One region of the Phytohabitans rumicis genome, then DNA from elsewhere that is predicted to be linked to it. Evidence: riboswitches for the same ligand, from Rfam matches in the RefSeq annotation. Region 1 holds a riboswitch; each other region holds the start of a gene.
The links. A riboswitch is a leader RNA that binds a small molecule or an ion and turns the genes downstream of it on or off. The one in region 1 is predicted to bind cyclic di-AMP.

Region 1 (7,700 bases):
CGCGCTTGCCTTCATCACCCATGAAGACGGCCCACCCGGCCCGGCGACGTTGCGCGTGGACGCGGGGGCCGACAGCGATGGCACCGTGCTGCCGGGCACCGGCCAGGAGACCACGTTCCAGGTGTCGTTCAGCTGACGGATAAGGCGGGCTCAGGGCACGTAGCGCAGGAGTCGGGTCTCATGGGGCCACTTCGGCTCCTGCCAGGAGGCGAGGAGTGCGCCATCCGGGGAGCGGAGCTCCAGGGTGTACGCGTCACCTGCCGCCACCCGTAGCAGCAGCCCACCGTCCGGGGTGAGCAGCGCGTTCTCGCACGTCAGCTGGCTGACCTCCCCGCTCAACCCGTCGATCAGGCGGTCGGCGAACGACAGGGTGATGCCCTCCGGGCAGTTGCAGCCGTCCGGTTCGCCGACCGCCGCGACCACCTTCGCCCCGTCGTTCGAGATGCTCACCGGGTAGCGGACGTACGCGGGGTCACGGAGCTGGACCGGTACGACCCGCCGGGCGGTCCCGTCGGCCTGCACCGTCAGCAGCTGGGAGTTGAGCGACCCGTTCGGAAACTGGACGTACGCCAGCCGGCGGCCGTCCGGTGACCACACCGGGAAGCAGCCGCCCGTCTGGTCCACTTCCGCGACCGGAGAGCCGTCCGCGTCGGCGACCATCAGCGCGCTGTCTTCCCAGCCACCCGAGACGAACGCGACCCGGCCGCCGTCCGGTGACCAGGACGGCCGGCCGCAGTCGCTCTGCAGCTCCTGCGTGCCGACCTTGGTCGCCTCCGAGCCGTCGGTGCGACCGACCATGACGGCGCCGTCGACCGTGACCCAGGCGGCGCGGTGCCCGTCCGGGGACAGGGCCACGGTCTCGCCGAGCGCGCCCGAGGGGAACTTCGCGAACTCCTCCAGCTCGCCGCCGGGTGCGAGCCGGTAGACCGTGTACGCCGGCAGCTCCGACGAGGCGAAGTACACGGTCCCGGGAATGGTGACCACGGGCTCGGCCGGCGGGAGGGCCCGCTCCGACGGGAGTGCCCGCACCGCGCCGTACGTGGCGCCGGCGGCCAGGGCGACGACGGCGAGCGACCCTGCGACGGCACGACGGGCGCGCAGCCGCCGGGAGGTGGCGAGCACCCGGTCGTGCAGGTCGACCGGCTGGACGTCCTCGGCGAGCTCGGTCAGGGCCGTCGAAAGGGAGTTCTTCACAGCGCTCCTTCCCCAAGGTGGGTCCGCAGGCGGGCCAGCGCGCGGGCGCACGTCGACTTGACGGTGCCGAGGGTGACGCCCAGCATCTCGGCGGTCTCGACCTCGGTGCGGTCCTCGAAGAACCGCAGCACGAGGACCGCCCGCTGCTTCGCGGTCAGCCGCATCAGCGCGGCCTGCAGGGTGAGGCGGAGGGCGACGCCGTCGGCCGACGATGCCTGCGCGGACGGCCGCGGCTCGGGCACCGCGTCGGCAAGCGATTCCGGTACGCGCCGCCGGCGCCACCAGTTGACCTGCAGGTGGTACATGGTCCGCCGGGTGTACGCCTCGGCATTGCCGGTGTCCCGCAGCCGCCGCCAGGCCCGGTGCGTACGGGCGAGCGCCGACTGCACCAGGTCCTCCGCGAGGTGCTGGTCTCCGGTCAGCAGGTACGCCGAGCGCAGCAACGCCGGCGTGCGGGACCGGACGAACGCGTCGAAGTCCACGCTTTCCGCCCCGGTAGGCACCGTCACAAGAAGTGGCACGCCACCCAAGACGTCTCCCACCCGGTAGAGGGTTGCCGATCGACCGCATCTCATGGGCACACTGGGGCGATGTCGCCAGCCCCACCCCGCGGCCCGATCGCGGCGGTCCTCGCTTTCGTCGTCCTCGCCACGGTCGGGGTGGCGCGCTGGCAGGCGCGCCCGGACCCGGCGGACGAGGTGGCCACCTCGGCGGTGGCCCGGGGCAGTTGCGCCGGGCGGCCCATGGAGGCGACCCACCAGCTGCGCGGCATGTGGCTCACTACGGTCAGCAACATCGACTGGCCGAGCCGCCCCGGCCTGGACGCCGAGACGGTCAAGAAGGAGTATCGCGGCTGGCTCGACCTGGCGCAGCAACGCGGGCACAACGCGGTTTTCGTCCACGTACGCCCCAGCGGCGACGCGTTCTGGGAGTCGACGTACGCGCCGTGGTCGTACTGGCTGACCGGCCGCAAGGACGGGCAGAGCCCCGGGTGGGACCCGATGGAGTTCATGGTCGCCGAGGCGCACGCCCGCAACATCGAGTTCCACGCCTGGTTCAACCCGTACAAAGCGGGCCAGACCGGGGTCATCAACGAGCTGCCGGTCGACCATCCGCTGCGCGCGCACCCGGACTGGGCGGTGGCGTACCCGGCGAAGGGCAAGGGCAGCCGCCTGTACTACAACCCGGGCATCCCCGAGGCGCGGCGGTTCGTCGAGGACTCGATCCTCGACGCGGTCACCCGGTACGACATCGACGGCGTGCACTTCGACGACTTTTTCTACCCGTACCCGGTCAAAAAGGAAGATTTCTCCGACGCGAAGGCTTTCCAGCAGTACGGCAACGGCCTGTCCAAGGCGGACTGGCGCCGGCAGAACGTCAACCTGTTCGTCCAGGAGACCAACCAGCGGGTCAAGGAAGCCAAGCCGTGGATGAAGTTCGGCATCAGCCCGTTCGGCATCTGGCGGAACGCCGCCAACGACCCGCTCGGCTCGCAGACCCGCGGGCTGCAGAGCTATGACGCGATCTACGCGGACACCCGGCTCTGGGTGAAGGAACGCTGGGTCGACTACATCGTGCCGCAGCTCTACTGGCACATCGGCTTCGCCATCGCCGACTACGCGAAGCTGCTGCCCTGGTGGTCCGAGGTGATCAAGGGCAGCGGGGTGCAGCTCTACATCGGCATGGCGGACTACCGCATCGGCCAGTCGGGGGCCTGGCGCAACCCGGCCCAGCTGGACCAGCAGCTCACGCTCAACAGCAAGCATCCGGTCAGCGGCACCGTTCATTTCAGCGCCAAGCAGGTACGCGCCGACCGGCTGGGCGCGGTCACCCGGTACGCGAAGGCGCACTACGCCGCGCCCGCCCTGGTGCCGCCCATGTCACACCTCCGCGGTGATCTGCCCGACACACCGAAGATCCAGGAGGCGGAGTACGACGACGGCGGGGTGAAGCTCCGCTGGTCAAAGACGGGGACCAGCTATGCGGTGTACCGGGTCGACGGCGACGCGGCCAATCTCGTGGCCACGACACGCGACACGAGCTGGGCGGACACCGGCGCAACCGAGGACCGGTCGTACACCTATTGCGTGACCGCCCTGGACCGGTTGTGGAACGAAACAAGCCCGAGCGAACCGCGGGTCGTTGACTGAACAATTACCGAACGTCGTTGCCCAGTAACACCTTTTGCCTGGTCAGAGCAATATCGAAGTCCACTCTCGATCCGGTAAGCTTTCCGGCGGTCTCCGCCCGGCGGCGCCCCACGGTGCCGGCGGTGACCGCCGCCTAATTGCTCACGCTGAGCGAGCCGGGGAACCACCGTAAGTGGGGTGAATCCGCAACCGCGGTAGGGATCGTTCCCGTCCCGAACCCGTCAGCTAACTCGGTAGGCGGCCGACGGGAGGAACGTGTATGACGGCATCCGTACGTCGCCGGCGCTTGTCGCTGGCTGTTGCCCTGGTCGCCGCGGCGGCCGCGTTGTCCGGAGTGGCGATCGGGCCAAGTGGTGGAGCGGCGGCAGCGTCGCCGGTGGCGTTAGCGCCCACGCCGAACCCGGGCGACGAGGGGGCACACCGCTCCTGCGGGACGTGCTGGAGTCCACCAGCCGCGGGTACGTCGAAGCCCGCAATGCCGTCACCAAGTCGCGCAACCGGCAGTTGCAGCTCTCCCTTGAGCTCCGCAAGGCGGAAGAGCAGATCAAGGCGATGGAGCCCGAGGTCGCGCTGCTGGCCGGCTCGGCGTACCGGAATGGCCGGATCGGGCCGATGACCCTGCTGCTCAACAGCGCCTCGCCCGACGAGTTCCTGCAGCGGGCCGCGGCGCTGGACATGCTGGCCGCCCGCGACAACGCGCGGCTGGCCAAGCTCAAGGCGGCCCTCGACCAGGCATCGCGGGCCAAGGCGGCGATCGACGCCGAGGTCAAGGACGAGCAGAAGCAGCTCACCATCATGGCCAAGCAGAAGTCCGAGGCGGAGAAGGCGCTGAAGCTGGTCGGCGGCAAGGCGACCGGCGGCTTCGTCAACGCGAACTCGCCGCTGGCGAAGCAGGCGCCGCGCAACAACGACGGCGGGTTCTCCGCGCAGAGTTGCTCGGAGGACGACCCGACCACCGGGCGCTGCATCACGCCCCGGACGCTGCACATGCTCAAGGAGACGCAGCGCCTCATCGCCCAGATCCATCCGAACGACAAGGGCGCCAAGCGGTTCGTGAGCTGCTTCCGGTCGGGCGGGCCGTTTGAGCACCCGAAGGGCCGGGCCTGCGACTGGTCGGCCCAGAAGAGCAACTTCGGCGGCGACGCGACCGGGGACGACAAGTTCTACGGCAACAACCTGGCCGCGTTCTTCGTGCGCAACGCCGACCGGCTGGGCGTCATGTACGTGATCTGGTACCGGCAGTTCTGGTCACCGGCGACGGGGTGGAAGTCGTACGGCGGCGCGAACGGCGACCCGTCCAGCGACCACACCAACCACGTACACATCTCGATGCTGTAAGGGCCTGCCAGCGCGGTGCGCTGGCAGGCCCCGTGGCCTTGCGTGCCGTCAGGCGTCGGGCATCCGGCGGGCCGGGGCCCGCCCGAAGGGCTGCCGCGGCGGCGGACCGACCGGCGGCAGCGCCGGGATCGGCCGGCTGAGCGGCGCGTCGCTGGTCACGGTCACATGCTCCCCATGGTGTACGAGGTCGAGCTTGGCCCCGTCGTGACCGTTGCGCAGCGAGTAGGTCACCTCGTGCTGGGTCACGTCGACCCGCAGCCGCAGCCCGCGCCACAGCATGGAGAACTCCATGCGGTTGATCCGGCTCGGCAGCCGCGGCGCGAACGACAGCTCGCCGCCGTGGTCGCGCATGCCGCCGAGACCGGCCACGATGGCGAGCCAGGCGCCGGCGAGCGCGGCGATGTGCAGGCCCTCGCGGGTGTTGTTGTGGATGTCGTGCAGGTCCATCAGGGCGGCCTCGCCCAGATAGTCGTGGGCCAACTCGAGGTGGCCCACCTCGGCCGCCATGACCGCCTGGGTGCACGTCGACAGCGACGAGTCGCGCACGGTGCGCTGCTCGTAGTAGGCGAAGTTGCGCGCCTTCTGCTCGGGCGTGAACGCGTCACCCCGCCAATGCATCGCCAGCACCAGGTCGGCCTGCTTGAGGACCTGCTTGCGGTACAGGTCGAAGTACGGGTAGTTCAGCAGCAGCGGGTACTTGCCCGGCGGGGTGGCCGCGAAGTCCCACTCCTGGAGCCGGGTGAACTCCTCACACTGCTGGTGGACGCCCAACTCCTCGTCGTACGGGACGTGCATGGCCGCGGCGGCGTCACGCCACGACGCGGCCTCTTCCTCGTCGACGCCGAGCCGGCGGGCCTGCTCGGGGTGGCGCAGCGACGCCTCGGCGGCGCCGATCATGTTCTTCTGCGCCATCAGGTTGGTGTAGATGTTGTCGTTAACAACCGCGGTGTACTCGTCCGGCCCGGTGACCCCGTCGATGTGGAACACCCCGTGCCGGTCGTGGTGGCCCAGCGAGCGCCACAGCCGGGCGGTGTCCACCAGCAGTTCCAGGCCGACCTCGCGCTCGAAGTCGTAGTCGCCGGTGGCCACCACGTACCGCATCACCGCGTCCGCGATGTCCGCGCCGATGTGGAACGCCGCCGTGCCCGCCGGCCAGTACCCCGAACACTCCTGCCCGCGGACCGTACGCCAGGGGAACGCCGCGCCCTTGAGGCCCAGCGTCTGCGCCCGCTCCCGGGCCAGGTCGAGCGTGGCGTGCCGCCACCGCAGGCCGTGCGTGACCGCCTCCGGCTGGGTGTACGTCAACACCGGCAGCACGAACGTCTCGGTGTCCCAGAACACGTGGCCGTCGTACCCGGGTCCGGTGAGGCCCTTGGCTGCGATGGGCCGCATCTCCGCGCGGGCGCCGGCCTGCAGGAGGTGGAAGAGCGCGAAGCGCGCGGCCTGCTGCACCTCGGGGTCGCCATCCAGCCGCACGTCGGCGGCGTCCCAGAAGGCGTCGAGGTACTTGCGCTGCTCGGACAGCAGGCCGTCCCAGCCGGAGAACCGGGCCGACGCGATCGCCGCGCCCACCTGGTCCCGCAGCGCCGGGAACGAGCGCCGGCTGGACCAGCCGTACGCCAGCAGCTTGACGACCCGCAGCTTCTCGCCGGGCTTCAACACGCACGCCACCGTGGTACGCGCGAAGTCCGGGTATGCCTCGGTGTTGACCGACGTGCGCTCGGGCCCGCTGATCTCGTGCTCCATCGCGGCGGCCATCCGCAGGTTGCTCTTCTTGGTGCGGTGGATGAGCATCCCGCCGGCCGCGGTGGCCAGGTGCTCCTCCGGCTTCAGCGGAGCCTTGAGTACGGCGGCGACGCGCGGATCCTTGCGGGTGGCCGGCAACTCCTCGTTGGCGACCAGCTCGGACTGCACGATCAGGCGCAGCGGCCGGTCGTCGGCCACCTCCACCTCGTAGCAGATCGCGGCGATCGCGCGCTGGGTGAAGGAGACCAGCCGGGTGCTGCGTACGCGCACCGCCCGGCCGGCCGGCGACACCCACTCCACCGTGCGGTCGAGCGTGCCCGCCTGCAGGTCGAGGACGCGCTGGTGAGTGCGCACCTCGCCGTACCGGACGTCGAATGGCTCGTCGTCGACCAGCAGCCGCATGAGCTTGCCGTTGGTGACGTTGACCACCGTCTGCCCGGACTCCGGAAAGCCGTAACCGGCCTCGGCGTACGGCAGCGGCCGCAACTCGTAAAACGAGTTCAAATAGGTGCCCGGCAACCCGTGTGGTTCGCCCTCGTCAAGGTTTCCACGCAGTCCAATGTGGCCATTGGACAGCGCGAACACCGACTCAGACTGAGCCAGCACATCGAGGTCGAGCCGAGTCTCCCGGACGTGCCACGGCTCGACCGGGTAAGCCCGCTCACGGATCATGGATTCTCCAGCAACTCACTGAGGTCGCGCACGACGACATCGGCGCCGTGCTTATAAAGGTCGTCGGTCTGCCCGACCCGGTCGACCCCGACGACAAAGCCGAAATCGCCAGCGCGCCCGGCCTCCACACCGGCGAGGGCGTCTTCGAAAACGGCCGCTGCCGACGGCGCGACGCCGAGCAGCTTAGCGGCGTCAAGGAAGGTATCGGGGTGCGGCTTGCCGCGCAGACCGTCGCGTCGGGCCACGATGCCGTCGACGACCACTTCGACCTCCTCAATGAGGCCCGTAACGGTCAGGATATCGCGGCAATTGGCGCTTGCGGAGACCACAGCGCGAGGGAATCCGGCCTCCCGGACCGCGCGCAGATAGGCCACCGAGCCCGGGTACACGTCAACGCCCACTTCCCGGATGTGGCGCAGCAGCAGGACGTTTTTCCGGTTGCCGACGCCGTTGACGGTCTCCGCCTCCGGCGGGTCGTCGGGCGAGCCCTCGGGCAGCGTTATCCCCCGGGAGGCGAGAAAGGTTCGCACTCCGTCGGCGCGCGGACGACCGTCGACGAACTGGTTGTAGTCCGCTCCCGGGTCGAACGGCCGGAAGGGC
Region 2 (7,700 bases), 500 kb from region 1:
CCGCGACAGCGCCCGCCCGGGCGACCTGGTCTTCTTCTACAGCGACCTGCACCACGTGGGCATGTACGTGGGCAACGGACTGATGGTGCACGCCCCGCGATCGGGCAAGCCGGTGCAGATGGCCACCATCGACACCATGCCGTTGCGCGGCTTCCGCCGCCCGAGCTGAGTGCAAGGAAGGGCCCCCTCCTATCGCTTTTTGCATAGGAGGGGGCCCTTCCTAACATGCACGCGCCTAGAGGAACGACGGGAGCAACTGCACGTCGGCCAGGTTCACGAACATGACCCGGTGGCCGAACTGGATCTGCACGTACTTGGTGTCGCTGCGGATCACCGTCCAGTCACCCGGTGACGACCCGTCGAACGTCACCGCCCGGTAGTACTCGCCCGGCAGGACGTTGCCGACCGCGTACCGCTGCCCCGCCGACAGCGTGTACTGCAACGGCGTGATGGCCTGGTACGGCACGCCCGTCGGGTACGCGGCCTGCTCCGGATAGGCCCGCCCGTACACCGGAATCGTCGCCTTGCCCGGCTTGGGCGTCACCACGAGCCCGGTGGCCCACTTCGCGGCCGGCGCCGACCGCGGGTTGTAGAACCATCCCTTCTGCCCGAGGTACCAGATCGCCGTCCAGTCGCCCTGCCGGTCGGCGACGGCGTACGTCTGCCCGGCCGACACCCGGGAGCCGTGGTCGGAGACGTGCATGGTGGCGTCCACGCCGCTCGGCCGCAACCCGATGTCCTTGAGCAGCGGCGAAGCCGCGTCCGGCGCGGTGTGCAGGATGACCGCCGAGGATCCGCGCGGCGTGCACGGCTGGGACGCGACGCTGCCGCACCCGACGAACGCCGGCTTGTTGGTCGCGAAGTCCGGGTCGATCGTCACCATGCCGCTGCCCGGCCAACCGGTCGTCCTAAATGGAGCCTTCAGCAGGTCGAAGTAGTGCGACCAGTCCCAGTACGGACCCGGGTCCCAGTGCATGCCGCGCACGTTCGCCGGGATGGTGCCGGGCACGTTGTCGTGGCCGATGATGTGGTTGCGGTCCAGCGGGATGCCGAGCCGCGTCGCCAGGTACCGCACCAGCTTCGCCGACGTGCGGTACATCGCCTCGGTGTACCAGGTGCCCTGCGCGGCGAAGCCCTCGTGCTCCAGCCCGATCGCCTTGGCGTTGACGTACCAGTTGCCGGCGTGCCAGCCCACGTCCTTGGCCTTGAGGTGCTGGGCGATGTGCCCGTCGACCGAGCGCAGCGTGTACTGCCAGCTCACATATTTTGGATCCAGTACCAAGTTGACGGAGGGCTGGAAGTACCCCTCGGTGTCGTGGATGACGATGTACTCGATCTTCTGCTGCTTGGGCCGGTTGCCCAGGTCGTGGTTGCCGTAGTCGGGGTTGCCGTTGTTGTCCAGGAACTCCTGGTACGGCGCCGGAATCCACTCGCAGGAGATGTCCACCGGGCACTCCAGGCCGTCCGGGCGGGCCAGCTTGCGCAGCCCGAGCCGGTCCAGCCAGCCGCGCGCCGGGTTGACGCTCCGCGCGGCCAGCGTCACGCTCTGCCCGTCGTCGGTCACCCGCGCGACGCCCTCGCGGATCGTCGTGAAGACCTGGTCGGCAAAGGCCGCCGCGGCATCGGCACTGTCCGCGCCGCTGTACCTGGCCACCGCGCCGTACCAGGCCGCCGGGTCGCTCGCGCTCCCCGTCGGTCCAGCGATGCTTTCCTGGTACGCGGAAAGGAGTGCCGCCCCACCCCGGATGTTCTCGGTCGGGCTGGTGCGCAGCGCCTCCTCGGTCGCGCCGGTGAGCGCCGCGGCACGGTCGAGCGTCTGCAGCGCCTCGGGAGCGGGCGCCGGCACACCCACCGAGGCGACGTCCTTGGTGCTTCGGGCGTCGTCGCCCCGGGCGTCCTCGGCGTCGTCGTCGTGGTGGTTTCCGCCGGGTAGCGACGTCACGTACGTGGCGTCGGTAAGGTGCATCGGGCCGTAGCCGGCGCTGGTGCTGGGCGTGCCGGCGTTGGTGTCCCACCGGGACTCCAGGTACGACACGCCGAGCAGGACGCTCTCGGGTACGCCGAACTCCGCCGCGGCGGCCGCGTACTCCTGCTGTCGGGTGTCGGTTGATGGGCTGGTCGCGGGGGCGGGCGTGGTCGACACCAGCGTCGCCGCGCCGACCACCGCCGTACTGAGCACGATTCGCGTTGTAAGACGGGGCATGGTCAATAGATTACGAGACTTCGCGCCTACATGTAAGAAAGCTTCACGCGCTCCTGAAATCTAGCTCTGCGAGTGATTGTCTGAGTTGCCCTGGAATCTCCACAATCGAGCAATGTCGCGCGAAATGCACATGACGCGCCGATGGGGCGTACCCCTGCTTGGACTGGTGTGTGTGGCGCTGGCCGCGACCGCGAAGCCCGCGCCGGGTGGGCCGCCGTCGGTGTCGGTGCGGTACACGTTCGACGGCTGGTTCACCGGCTCGGTGCCGGATGCCGCCGGGCGGCACCCGCTGCGGACGCGGGGTGTCGTGGGCTTCACCGAGCGCGGCGGCGGGTGGGCGGCACGGTTTCCGGACCGGTGCGACGGCGCCGGCTGCCCCCGGGCGATCCTGGAGAGCGGGCCGGCGCCCGAGCTCAATCCGGGCACCCGCGCGCTGCGCTACGGCGCCTCGGTGCTGATGACGGCCGCCGACGCCGGCGACGGCGCGAACGTTGTGCAGAAAGGGTTTTCGACCGGCGGCGTCACCCAGCTCAAGCTCCAGGTCGACGGCCGCGCCGGCCAGCCGAGCTGCGTGGTCGCCAGCACCACGACGATCTACCGGGTGATCGCGCCGGTGACCGTGACCGACGGCCGGTGGCACGCGCTCGCCTGCACCCGGGCCGGCTCGACGCTGTCGATTTTCGTCGATGCGGTGCCGCGCGGCTCGGTCCACGTGCCGCCCGGGGTGTCCATTGTGAATTCCGAACCGCTGCGAATCGGCGGCAAGAACGTCTCCGTCGACAATGACCAGTACGCCGGACTGCTGGACGACGTGTTTCTGTCTATTGACTAGCATCGTTTCGATATACGATGCGCTACCGTGCGCACACGGACCGAACTAGTGCCCCCGTACCGCTTGCGGGTCGATTGCGCCGCTCCTACCCTTGGGGATCGTTGAGCCGGAGGTCGGCCTCCCAGCCTGGGAGACCACGGCTCAGCCCGCCGAGTCGGTCAGACAACGAGCCGGGGAACCACGCAACTTGGGGTGAATCCGCGATCCGCGGTAGGGCGTTCTTCCCGCCCGAACCCGTCAGCTAACCCGGTAGGCGGCCAGGGAGAAGGAGTTCGGACTCCGGTGGCAGGCTATGCCGCGCGTCGCTCCATCATTACCGCGTTCCTCGCATGCGCCGCCGTGCTGTCCAGCGGCACGGTCGTGCACGCCGCGCCGTCCCCCGCCGAGATCGAGAAGCAGATCGACGCGGCGTTCGAGAAGCTCGAGCCGGTGCTTGAGCGCCACAACGCCACCCGGATCGATCTGGCCGCCAAGCGTAAGCAGGCCGACGCGCTCGCCAAGAAGATCGCGCCGCTGCAACTCCAGATCGACCTGGCGATGACCCGGGTCGGCGAGTTCGCCGTGGAGCGCTACAAGGGCGGAAACTTCTCCGCGTTCAACGCGCTCCTGACGAGCGGCACGCCGACGACGTTCGCCGACCAACTGGAGCTGCTGGACGTCTTCGCCCGCCGTTCCCAGGCCGAAGTCCAGCAGGTCATCGACCTCAAGGAACGCTACGCCAAGCAGAAGGCCCCACTGGACGCGTTGGTCAGCCAGCTGACCGAGGCCGAGGCCGACCTGGCGGTGAAGAAGAAGCAGCTCGACGGCGAGATCGACAAGCTGGAAAAGGCGCGCCTGGCCGCGTACGGCAGCGGTGGCGGCGTCGGTGAGCTGAGGCCCGCGGCGTGCCCGTACTCGTACGACGGCAGCGCCGGCACCAAGGCGGCCAAGTTCGCCTGCGCGCAGATCGGCTCGGATTACGTCTTCGGCGCCGAGGGTCCCGACGCGTACGACTGCTCCGGGCTGACCATGAAGTCCTGGCAGGCCGCCGGCGTCTCGCTGCCGCACAACGCCGCCCGCCAGAAGGGCACGGTCGATCCGGTCAGCAGTCGAAGCAACCTGAAGGTCGGCGATCTCGTCTTCTACTACAGCGACGTCCATCACGTGGGCATCTACGTCGGCGGCGGCTACATCGTGGACGCGTCCAAGCCCGGGGTACCGGTCCGGATGCGCACGATCAACGCCGCGCCGATCAATGGCTACGGCCGACCGGGCTAGCGTTACCCACCCCCGTGGCCGCGCCTGTCGCGTGTTCCCCCGTCACGCGACCCGCACCGGCCAGAGAAAAAAAGACGCCCTCCCATCCACCCGGGATGGGAGGGCGTCTTCTCGGTTAACGTGCTGTCGGCCAGGTCCGCCAGTTCTTCCAGGCCCTACTCGGAGTGGGCCCGCGCTGACCCTGGTACCGCGAGCCGTACACGCTCGACCCGTACGGGTGCTCGGCCGGCGACGACAGCCGGAAGATGCACAGCTGACCGATCTTCATGCCCGGCCACAGGGTGATCGGCAGGTTCGCCACGTTGGAGAGCTCGAGCGTGACGTGCCCGCTGAACCCCGGGTCGATGAAACCGGCGGTCGAATGCGTCAGCAGGCCGAGACGGCCCAGGCTCGACTTCCCCTCGAGGCGGCCGGCAAGCTGGTCGCCCAGCGAGATAACTTCCAGCGTGGAGGCCAGCACGAACTCGCCCGGATGCAACACGAACGGCTGACCGGCCGGCACCTCGACCTGCGAGGTGAGATCGTCTTGCCGTACCGACGGGTCGATGTGCGTGTACAGGTGGTTGTTGAACACGCGGAAGATCCGGTCCAGCCGGACGTCAATGCTGGACGGCTGGACCAGGTCCGGCTCGAACGGGTCGAGCGCGAGGTTGCCCGCCTTGATCTCGCTGACGAGGTCGCGGTCGGAGAGCAGCATGCGACACACCATAGGGGACTACCTTGCTCGTACATACGTTCGATAAGATGCTGGCATGGCATCTTGGTCTGAGTTCGTCACCGATGAGCCCCGCCTGGCCGAGGCGATCCGCTCCCTCATGCAGCAGTACGGTCCGGGTCTGGGCTACCTCGCGACCGTGCGCGCCGACGGCGGACCGCGGGTGCATCCGGTGTCACCGGTGATCACGGACGAGGGCCTCTACTGCTTCGTCGTCGACTCGCCCAAGCGGCGTGACCTGGAGCGCGACGGCCGCTACGCGCTCCACTCCTTCCCGCCCGAGGACAGCGACGACGAGGCGTACCTGGCCGGCCGCGCCCAGGTCGTCACCGACCGCGCCAAGGTGGCCCGCCTCGCCGGCAACCTGCGGGCCGCACCGCAGGTCGACTGGCGGCTGTTCGAGTTCACGGTCGACGTGGCGATGCTGGCCCGGCACGGACGCAACGGCGCCACCCCGTTCACGGTCGGCACGCCCGAGCGCCCCGCGGTGCAGGTGTGGCTCGACCCGACGGCCGCCTCTTCGGCTACGGCGTCCTCGGCTACGGCGTCCGACAGGCGTTCCAGGCGTTCGACCTGCGCGTCGCCTGGCCTGCGGTGATAGTCCCTGGGCGGTGTGCCCGTGGTGGCTGGGTTGTGATGTACAGTGGTGTCCGCTTGCGGGTGTAGTTCAATGGCAGAACATCAGCTTCCCAAGCTGACAGTGAGGGTTCGATTCCCTTCACCCGCTCCAACGATGCCTACCGGCTCGCGCGCTCCGCTGAGTCGAGCCAAATCAGCGCCGATTCGATCTTCTGACTAATCTTCACGTGCGCGCCGTCGCGATCCGGATCAAGGTCAGCGCTGATCGCATCGATCTCCGTCCGCAATTCCACGATTGTGCCCCGTATATCTGAAGGCTCATCGACGGCGGCCGAGTCCAGCGCCCGCGCGTCGCGCCAGTCCCAGGCTGTGACGACCAAGCCTGTTACCAGCTTCGCCAGGACCCCCGTGCCGCCGAGCGCCACCGCCAGCACAAGCGGCCGGCTCGGGTCTGGCACGGCCAGGAGCACAGCCACACATGCCACCACATGTAGGAACGTGATCAGCACTGAGCTCGCCATCATTCTGCGGGAGACGGTGGGAGCCGGCTCGATCACCTCTACGGCCGCGTGCAGGCTCTCGGCGGTGAGTTCCAGGCCGCCGATCACGCCCGCGCGGAAGCGCCGGCCCTTGAGTTCCGCGTGCTGACAGGTCACCGCCGCACGTTCCGCCATCTCTTCGGCGGCCCGCAGCCTGGTCGCGATCTCCCTCACCGGTCGTGGTCCAGGGCGTCGAGCCAGATTTCGATGGAGTGGATCGCCTGGCACACGGACCGGTCGGCGCGAGTTAACCAGGCGAGGTGGCCGTTGCGCCGGCGCAGCCAGTCGAAGCCGGTGGCGGTCCGCCCGACGTACCCGAACCGATCTGTGGCGGCGCGCTGTCTCATCTCCCCGCGCAGTTCGTCTCGTGCGGCCCACAGCAGCCGGAGGACCTGATCCGCCGGGTCGAGACCGGCCGGCATGCTGATTTCCGGTGGCGGCTCCGGTCGCCGGGTTCGCCGCCGATTGACCCTGTCCGCCAGCACGTTGTGCAAAGTAAACATCGGCCAGTACAGGCCAAGCACCACCACAATGGTGACGCCGATGAGCCCTCCGCTGACCGTGGCCGCTGTCCACGCGCCTACCGCGGCCACCGCCATGCCGAGCCAGGTCCGCGTCCAACTGGACAGTCCGCCGGCCGCCCGAGCGACGGCTGCGCTGGCCGTCTCGATCCTGGTACGGGCGGTGTCGATCCGTGGGTGGTCCTGACCATTGGTCATCGCGTCGAACCGCTCCGCGGCCACGTCCAGCAGCCACTTCATCGTCGCGAGCCGTCGATCACCGCGGTCGGTCACGCGGTCAGGGTCGCATAGTGACCCAACCCGGCCAGGAGATCAACTGGGCTGGGAGACTGGAACGATGCTGACCTTGCCCGACACGGTGGGCGCGCTCGTGCTCCGTACGGACTTTGCCGACGATGGCGCGTGGGACGCGGTTCAGGCGGCGTGTGCCGTGCCGTCGGTCGATGGGTTCGCGGCCAGTCTGTCCTTCGTCGGCGACCGGGCGTTCGCGGCGGTGACCGCCGAGCAGGTCGCGCGCTTGCCGAGCGCTACCTATCGCAGTTTTCTCTTCCTGGTTGACGACGTCACGGTCACCGATCCCGAGATGCCGATCGTCGCGGTCGACCTGCTCCACACACCGGGGAATTGGTTCCGGGTGGTGCCGGGCGAGATGTGGGGCATCGAAAATAATCTGTCGATTTCCAACATGGACTTCTTTGAGTTTGCCAATCATGCCGACCCGGATGGCGTGTTCCGTGGCTTCGCCTCATAGGGCGTGTCTGGTGGATCTTTGTGGGGCTGCGGCGGGCCCAGACGACGACCTCCGCCCGGTGCCGCCGGACGCCGCCTGGACCTTGCCTCGCACCCACAAGATCCACCAGACATGCCCTTGGTTCAGGCACAAGCGTTACCTGCTGCTCGACTTCGACGGGCCGGTCTGCCGCGTCTTCGCCAACCATCCCGCATCCACCGTCGCGGCCGAGCTGCGGCAACTGCTCGCCGACGAGGGCGTCAGCCTGCCCGAAGCGATAATCGCCGAGTCTGATCCGCTGGAGATCCTCCGCTACTCGGCGAC
Region 3 (7,700 bases), 1.8 Mb from region 1:
CGACCGGGCCGGTTGGCGGTGGCGATCGCGGTGTTCTCGGTCATGCCGTACACCTCGTGCATGGGCACGCCGATGCCCATGAAGAAGCGGAGCACGTCCGGCGCGATCGGCGCGGCACCCGAGGCGGCGTACCGCACCCGGCCGACGCCCATCCGCTCCCGCAACGCGCGGAAGAAGAAGAGCCAGCCGGCCGCGTACGCCAGCCGGGTGCCGAGCGTGTGGTTGCCCTCGGTACGCACCAGCGTGGCCCCGATCCGGTCGGCCACCCGCAGCCACAGCCGGGCGTTCAGCCGCTTGAGCGGGGACGCGCTCGCCAGCCTGATGGTGACCCCGGCCAGGATCTTCTCCCAGATCCGCGGCACGCCGAAAAGGATGGTGGGCTGGACCTCCCGCAGGTTGGCCTGGATGGTCGCGATGGACTCGGCGAAGTTGATCTGCACCGCCGCCCCCGCGCTGAACCACGTCGTGAAGATGCGCTCGGCGACATGGCACAGCGGCAGGTACGACAGCAGCAGGTCGGCCGGGCTGGGCGGCGGCGAGGTGAAGCCGCCGGCGTCCACCAGCACGCTGATCGCGAAGTCCACGTTGGACACCGACAGCATGGCGCCCTTGGGCGGCCCGGTGGTGCCGGAGGTGTAGATGAGCGTGGCGATGTCGTCGGACCGGGCGGCGGCCATCCGCTCGGCCACCGCGTCCGGGTTGGCGTCCCGGTGGGCCACCCCGAGCAGGACGAGGTCGTCCCAGCACAGCAGCTTGGGGTGGTGGTACCGATGGCGGATGCCGCGCGGCTCCAGGTACACGATCCGTTCCAGGTCGGGACACTCGTCGAGTACGGCCAGCGCCTTGTCCACCTGCTCCTGGTCCTCGGCGATGAGCACCCGGGCGCCCGAGTGCGAGAGCAGGTAGCCGACCTCGGGTGCCGGGTTGGTCGGATACAGCCCCACCGTGGTGCCGCGCACCGCCACGGTCGCCACGTCGGCGTACAGCCACTCCCGGCGGTTCTCGGAGTGGATCGCGACCCGGTCGCCCGGCTGTACGCCGAGGGCCAGCAGCGCGTGCGCGACGGTCTGCACGGTGTCCCAGTAGTCGGCCCAGCTCACCTCCTGCCAGATGCCGAAGTCCTTCTCCCGCATGGCGATCCGATGTGGACCGGCGAGCGCGTGGTCGCGTACCCGGGAAGCGATGGTCGTGGCCGTGCGGGTCTGGGTCGTCGCCGTCATGTGGGCTGCACCTCCCCGAGGTAGGCGCGGATGACGTCGGGGTCGTGCTGGATCTCGGCCGGCGCGCCGGTGGCGATCGGCCTCCCGAAGTCGACCACCAGCACCCGGTCGGCGAGGTCCATCACGAGACCCATGTCGTGCTCCACGAGCAGGATGGGGATGTCGAGTTCGTCGCGGATGTCGAGGATGAAGCGGGCCATGTCCTCGGTCTCCTCGCGGTTCATGCCGCCGACCGGCTCGTCGAGCAGCAGCAGCTTGGGTTCCATGGCGAGCGCCCGGCCGAGCTCGACCCGTTTCTGTACGCCGTAGGGCAGCAAACCGACCGGCAGGCGCCGCCACTGCTCCAGTTCGAGAAAGTCCACAATGGTCTCGATGGCGGCCCGGCTGGCCAGTTCCTCCCGCCGGGCCCGCCCGAGCCACGCGATCGCGGACAGCGGCCCGTACCGGATGTGGTTGTGCCGTCCGAGCATCAGGTTGTCCAGGACGGTGAGGTTCGCGAAGAGCTCGACGTTCTGGAACGTGCGGGCCATGCCCTGGGCGGCGATGGCGTGCGGCCGCTTGCCGGCGATGTCGGTGCCGTCGAAGACGACGCGGCCGGACTGCGGGCGGTACACGCCGGAGAGCACGTTGAAGATGGAGGTCTTGCCGGCGCCGTTGGGCCCGATGATGGCGAAGAGCTCCCGGCGCCCGACGCTGAAGCTCACCCCGTCGATGGCCTTGACGCCGGCGAAGCCGAGCCGCAGGTCGTGGCACTCCAGAATCGTCACGAGAGCCACCGCTTCCGCCGCTTGTAGTGTTTGACGTCGCGAAAGCTCTCCCGGGTGAGTCCGAGGTAGAACTCCCGGATGTCCTCGTCGGCCAGCAGCTGGTCGGCCGGCTTGTCGAGGACCACCTTGCCGGTCTCCAGGACGTAGCCGTGCGCCGCGATGGACAGCGCCATGGTGGCGTTCTGCTCGACCAGCAGGACGCCGGTGCCCCGCTTGTTGATCTCGACGATGAGCCCGCGCACCTGCTCCACCAGGCGCGGCGCCAGGCCGAGGCTGGGCTCGTCGAGCAGCAGATAGCGGGGCTCGGCCATGAGCGCGCGGCCCATCGCGAGCATCTGCTGCTCGCCGCCGGACAGGTAGCCGGCGGTGCGCCGCCGGCGCTCGGCCAGGACCGGGAAGAGCGTCAGGACGTCCTCCATGCGCGCCTTGATGGTCCGCGGGCTGGTGTGGCCGCCGATGCGGAGGTTCTCCTCGACGGTCAGCTCCGCGAAGATCCGCCGCCCCTCCATCACCTGGCAGATGCCGCGCCGGACGAGGGCCGCCGGGCGGAGGTGGTGGACGGGCTCGCCGTCCAGGGTCACCGAGCCCTTGGTCACCTCGCCGTCGTGCACGTCGAGCAGGCCGGTGATCGCCCGCAGGAGGGTGGTCTTGCCCGCGCCGTTGGCGCCGAGGAGGGCGACGATGCCACCCGGCGGCACCGCCACGCTCACACCGCGCAGGACCAGCATCACGTCGTCGTAGACAACCTCGAGGTTCTGCACCTGGAGCATCGGCGGCTCCTGTGTTTCACGTCACAAGTTACCGATCATTTAACTAAACCTCACAGCTAGGTCAAGCGACGGTTTGGTCTCGGTTGGTCACCGTCAGTAATTCATCCGACCAGCACTTTCACCTGCCCGATGATCACGTTAGGTTGGAGCCGCTGGTCCGGTCGTCAGTCATCCCCCGGGTGGCACCGGCCCGGTGCCGCCGAATCGCTGGATGATCACTGTCCGTAAGCGAACCGGGGACCCAACTCGAGTAATGGGGTGAATCCGCGCCACGCGCGGAAGGGCGTTCTTCCCGCCCGAACCCGTCAGCTAACTCGGTAGGCGGCGTTGCGGAAGAAGGGTTCGCGTTTGTCCCCCGCGCGAAAGCTGCTGCGCGCCCTCGTGCTGGTCGGACTCGGAATCGGGCTGACCGTGCCGGCCACGGCCGCCCAGGCCGAGCCGTCGGCGAGTGAGCTGACCCAGCAGATCAACAAGTCGTCGACCGAGCTGGAAAAGGTCGTCGAGTCCTACAACAAGCTCAACGAGCAGCTCAAGGACACCAAGGCCGCCTCGGCCGCGCTGGCCGCCAAGATGGCCCCGCTGGAGCAGCAGGTCGCGAAGGCCGGCGCCGACGTCGGGCAGATGGCGGCCGTGGCGTACCGGACCGGTCAGGTGGGCGAGGCGAGCGCGCTGCTGGACGGCAGCGGCCCGCTCATCGACCGCCTGGGCATGCTGGACCAGCTCGCCCGGGACCGGCAGGAGCAGGTCGCCGGCTACACGGCGGCTCAGCGGCAGTACGCCGATGAGAAGGCGAACCTGGACACCACCGAGGCCAAGCAGACCGCGCAGCTCAAGGAGTTGGCGGCCGGCAAGAAGAAGATCGAGGCCGACCTGGCCAAGCTCTACGAGATGCGCCAGAAGGCGTACGGCTCGGCCACGTCGTCCAGCGGCTCGTACACCGGGACCATCCCGTCCGTCTCCGGCAAGGCGGGCGTGGCCGTGCGGTTCGCCTACAACGCCATCGGTACGCCGTACGTCTGGGCGGCCGACGGTCCGGACGGGTACGACTGCTCGGGGCTGACGCTCGCGGCCTGGAAGGCGGCCGGCAAGACGCTGCCGCACAACGCCGCCATGCAGTGGGACGTGGTGGCGCACATCGGCCGCGGCTCCCTGCAACCCGGCGACCTGGTCTTCTACAGCGACCTGGGACACGTGGCCATCTACGTGGGCAGCGGCAAGGTCATCCACGCCCCCAGCCCGGCGAGAGTGTCAAGCTCTCGACGGTCGACATGATGACCCCGTACGGCTACGGGCGCGTCCGCTAAGGCAATCCCCGTTGATCTTGGAGTTGTCAGGTTCCATACCGGACATCTGAACCTGATAACTCCAAGATCGCCGTCGGGAGGCGGGGAGTGTCACACCTCGGGTTCAGGCTCAGCGCATGAGTATCCGTGTTGCTGAGCCGTACTCGTTCGAGATGTCGCTGCGGGCGCTTGCTGGGTTTGCGCCTTCCGCCGGTGGTCACCAGGTCGTTGGGGGGCGGGTGCGCAAGGCGTTCCGCCTCGGCGCGGAGGCGGTCGTCGCCGAGCTCGGGCCCGACCTCTCGCTTGGCGTCCACTCCGGTCGGGCGCTCGCGCGCGAGGAGCGGGCGGAGATCGAGCGCGCCGTCTCGCGGTGGCTGAGCCTCGACGACGACATGTCGGGCTTCCTCGCCAGCGCCGAGCGGGACGGCCCGATGGCGCACGTCGTCCGGGCCGCCCACGGCCTGCACCAGGTGCGCTTCGCCTCGCTCGCCGAGGGCACCGTCTACTTCACCCTGACCCAACGCAGCACCCAGTGGTACGCGACCGCCCGCAAGCGCCGCATCGCCGCCGAGCTCGGCCCACGGCTCACGGTGGACGGCGTCGACCACGTCGCCTTCCCGTCGCTGGCCACCATCGGCGCGCTCGGCGACGCGGAGCTGATCGGGTACGCCGGCAACCGGCAACGCGCCGACCGGCTCCGCACCGTGGTGGCCGGGGTGGCCGCGCTCGACGAGGAGTGGCTGCACACCGGGGCGTACGACGAGGTGCGCAAGGCACTCCTCGCCGTGCCGGGGATCGGCGAGTTCACCGCCCAGGCACTGCTGCTGCGGGTCCTCGGCCGCCCCGACGACGCACCGCTGGGCATGGCGCAGTTCGAGGCAGCCGCCCGCGCGGTGTACGGCGAGACCCCGCCCGGTCCCGCCGAGTTGCGCGCGCACTACGGCCGCTGGGTCGGCTGGTGGGCCTACTACGCTCGCACCGCGTCGTCCTGGGTCGCCGAGCCGCTCCCCGTGGCCGCATAACACCACGTCTGTGGTCGTCTCGCACCACGCCGCCCTACGCTGTTGGGTAATCCCGGAGGAGGGCGACGTGGTCACACTGCACCTGCCGGCCGTCGAGGTTTGGACGGTCGACGCCATCAAGGATCTGCCGCCCGAGCTGCGCTACGAGCTGCACGACGGGAGTTTGTTGATCATGTCGCCGGCCAGGTTCTGGCACCAGGAGATCGAGAGAAGGATTTGTAACCTTCTCCGCGCTGCGAACCGTATCGCGTCGCAGCAGGTCGGTGTCCTCAACACCGTGCGCGATACGCGCGTGCCCGACGTGGCAGTGTTCAACGCGGAGCCGGAGGACTGGGACGTCACCTGGCATCTCGCCGCCGCGATCGCGCTCGTCGTCGAGGTGTGGTCGCCAGGCTCCGACGGCAAGGACCGCGACACCCAGTGGTACGCCGAGAGGGGCATCCCTGGCTACTGGCTCGCGGAGCCCATCGAGGGTGACAAGAAGAACGCCTTGATCACGATGCACGAGCTGAAGGCCGACGCGAACACCTACGTCGTTACCAGTCAGGCCACGCTCGCCGAGTTGGAAGAGCGCGGGCTCTCCTGACTGTCACAAAACGGCCGGCGCCCTGGGGGACGCCGGCCGTTCGCGGTACGAGTGGGGAGAGTTACGCGGCCTGCAGGCCCTCGGCCCGAGCCAGCTCGCGGAGCCGGCCCAGCGCCTGGATCTCGAGCTGCCGGATCCGCTCCCGGGAGAGGGAGAAGCGCGACGCGACCTCGGTCAGCGAGTGCTCCCGCCCGTCCTCCAGGCCGTACCGGGCGCGCATGATGCCGGCGGACCGGTCGTCGAGGTGGTTGAGCAGGCCCTCGATGCGCTGCCGCTCCAGTGCGGTCAGCACGACCTCTTCCGGAGACGGGGCGTCACTGTCGGCCACCAGGTCGCCGAGGTTGGTGTCGCCGTCGTCGCCGACCGGGGTGTCGAGCGACACCGTGTCCTGCGACCAGCGGACCAGCTCGTGGACCCGCTCGACCGGCACGCCGAGCGCCACCGCGATCTGCTCCGGCTCCGGGTCGGAGCCGAGCTCGCGGGTGAGCTGCCGGGCGACGTTGCGCATCCGGTTGACGTCTTCGACCAGGTGCACGGGCAGCCGGACGGTGCGCTCCTGCTGGGCGATCGCCCGGCTGATGGCCTGGCGGATCCACCACGTCGCGTACGTCGAGAACTTGAACCCGCGCTCGTAGTCGAACTTTTCGACGGCGCGCACCAGGCCGGTGTTGCCCTCCTGGATCAGGTCGAGCATCGGCATGCCGGACCGGACGTACCGGCGGGCGATCGAGACGACCAGCCGGAGGTTGGCCCGGATGAAGAGGTCCTTGGCGCGCTCGCCCTCGATGACGAGGCGCTCCAGCTCCTCGCGGCCCACGCCCTTCGGGATCTGGCCCTCGTCGAGCAGGTGCTCGGCGTACAGCCCGGCCTCGATGGCCTTAGAGAGGTCGACCTCGGTGGCGGCGTCGAGCAGTGGCGTGCGGGAGATCTCGTGCAGGTAGACGCCGACCAGGTCGCGCTCCTCGGCGACCTCGTCCGTGCGCATCACCACATTGCTTTCCACGTTGCTCACGATCCCCTCGCTCGCCCCAGTTGCCCTGTTCCTTGCGGTCCCCACGTTCATCAGCCCTCCCCCGTAACTTCCGCTCTGCCCCGCGGTGCTGACACCTACACAACAGATGAGACGCGTAAGGGATTCCGTCTCCTGAGTCGAAAGTGTCACGAATGCCTGTGTACTAGCTGAGAGTGCGGTGCATAGTTGCTGTGCACTGTCCCTCATCAGGGCTTCGGAGTCCGACCTAGGGGCGGATTGCGCGGACGCTGCGCATACTTCGCCCGAATAATGAGAACATCCGGGCTCCAGCCTCCACAGCGATCCGGGTCACTACCTGTCTGCGATCCTCGTCACTTCACAGTACGCACGTACGCCGTAGGCGGTTCACTGTCAGATCAAGGATTACCCGGGCGATGGGCGCGCTAACTCAAAAGCGACAGCGCGCCTCGGACCTGTCCGGCCGAGCGCGCCAACGCGGCTCGGGAATCGGCGACACCCGCCCCGGAAACGAGCGCCACGAGAGCGGTCTTCAGGTCGCCGTTCGCGTCGGCGAGGGCGCGGCGGCAGAGCTCTTCGTCCATCCCGGTCGCCTCGATCAGGATCGAGATCATCCGGCCACGCAGCTTCGCGTTCGTGGCCACCATGTCGATCATGAGGTTGGAGTAGACCCGGCCGAGGCGGACCATCACCGCGGTGGAGAACGCGTTCAGGACGAGCTTCTGCGCGGTGGCCGCCTTCATCCGGGTGGAGCCGGTGACCACCTCGGGCCCGGTGTCCATCCCGATGAAGACGTCGACCTCGGTGGCCGCCGCCGCCTCCGGGTCGGCCGCCACCAGCACGCCGCGGGCGCCGATCGTCCGCGCCGAGCGCAGCGCGCCCAGGACGTACGGCGTACGCCCGCTCGCCGCCAGCCCGACCACCAGGTCGCCGGGGCGGACACAGCCGGCCGCCTCGCGCGCACCGGCGTCCACGTCGTCCTCGGCGTCCTCGACGGCCCGGAACATCGCCTCGTCGCCGCCGGCCAGGTGGGCACAGAACCAGTCGTCCGGGGAGTTGAA

Region 2: it holds a riboswitch for cyclic di-AMP, as region 1 does, so the genes downstream of both, Prum_RS19505 (C40 family peptidase) here and Prum_RS17035 (coiled-coil domain-containing protein) in region 1, are expected to answer to the same signal.
Region 3: it holds a riboswitch for cyclic di-AMP, as region 1 does, so the genes downstream of both, Prum_RS25960 (C40 family peptidase) here and Prum_RS17035 (coiled-coil domain-containing protein) in region 1, are expected to answer to the same signal.

Annotation. Positions count from the first base shown of each region.
Region 1 covers NZ_BLPG01000001.1:3,861,112-3,868,811, forward strand. The annotation lists gene Prum_RS17015 (hypothetical protein) at 1-136, shown strand, start outside; gene Prum_RS17020 (TolB-like translocation protein) at 151-1,194, opposite strand; gene Prum_RS17025 (SigE family RNA polymerase sigma factor) at 1,191-1,715, opposite strand; gene Prum_RS17030 (glycoside hydrolase family 10-like protein) at 1,785-3,344, shown strand; cyclic di-AMP (ydaO/yuaA leader) riboswitch at 3,465-3,600, shown strand; gene Prum_RS17035 (coiled-coil domain-containing protein) at 3,780-4,682, shown strand; gene Prum_RS17040 (glycoside hydrolase family 65 protein) at 4,731-7,100, opposite strand; gene Prum_RS17045 (HAD family hydrolase) at 7,097-7,700, opposite strand, start outside.
Region 2 covers NZ_BLPG01000001.1:4,363,621-4,371,320, reverse strand. The annotation lists gene Prum_RS19520 (C40 family peptidase) at 1-169, shown strand, start outside; gene Prum_RS19515 (N-acetylmuramoyl-L-alanine amidase) at 236-2,179, opposite strand; gene Prum_RS19510 (LamG domain-containing protein) at 2,316-3,035, shown strand; cyclic di-AMP (ydaO/yuaA leader) riboswitch at 3,173-3,305, shown strand; gene Prum_RS19505 (C40 family peptidase) at 3,318-4,292, shown strand; gene dcd (dCTP deaminase) at 4,408-4,989, opposite strand; gene Prum_RS19495 (pyridoxamine 5'-phosphate oxidase family protein) at 5,045-5,605, shown strand; tRNA gene Prum_RS19490 (tRNA-Gly) at 5,664-5,737, shown strand; gene Prum_RS19485 (hypothetical protein) at 5,745-6,299, opposite strand; gene Prum_RS19480 (hypothetical protein) at 6,296-6,919, opposite strand; gene Prum_RS19475 (DUF6924 domain-containing protein) at 6,984-7,397, shown strand; gene Prum_RS19470 (HAD family hydrolase) at 7,498-7,700, shown strand, end outside.
Region 3 covers NZ_BLPG01000001.1:5,699,263-5,706,962, reverse strand. The annotation lists gene Prum_RS25975 (AMP-dependent synthetase/ligase) at 1-1,220, opposite strand, end outside; gene Prum_RS25970 (ABC transporter ATP-binding protein) at 1,217-1,987, opposite strand; gene Prum_RS25965 (ABC transporter ATP-binding protein) at 1,984-2,757, opposite strand; cyclic di-AMP (ydaO/yuaA leader) riboswitch at 2,945-3,096, shown strand; partial or broken gene Prum_RS25960 (C40 family peptidase) at 3,106-4,061, shown strand; gene Prum_RS25955 (DNA-3-methyladenine glycosylase family protein) at 4,178-5,062, shown strand; gene Prum_RS25950 (Uma2 family endonuclease) at 5,130-5,648, shown strand; gene Prum_RS25945 (sigma-70 family RNA polymerase sigma factor) at 5,710-6,711, opposite strand; gene Prum_RS25940 (N-acetylmuramic acid 6-phosphate etherase) at 7,065-7,700, opposite strand, start outside.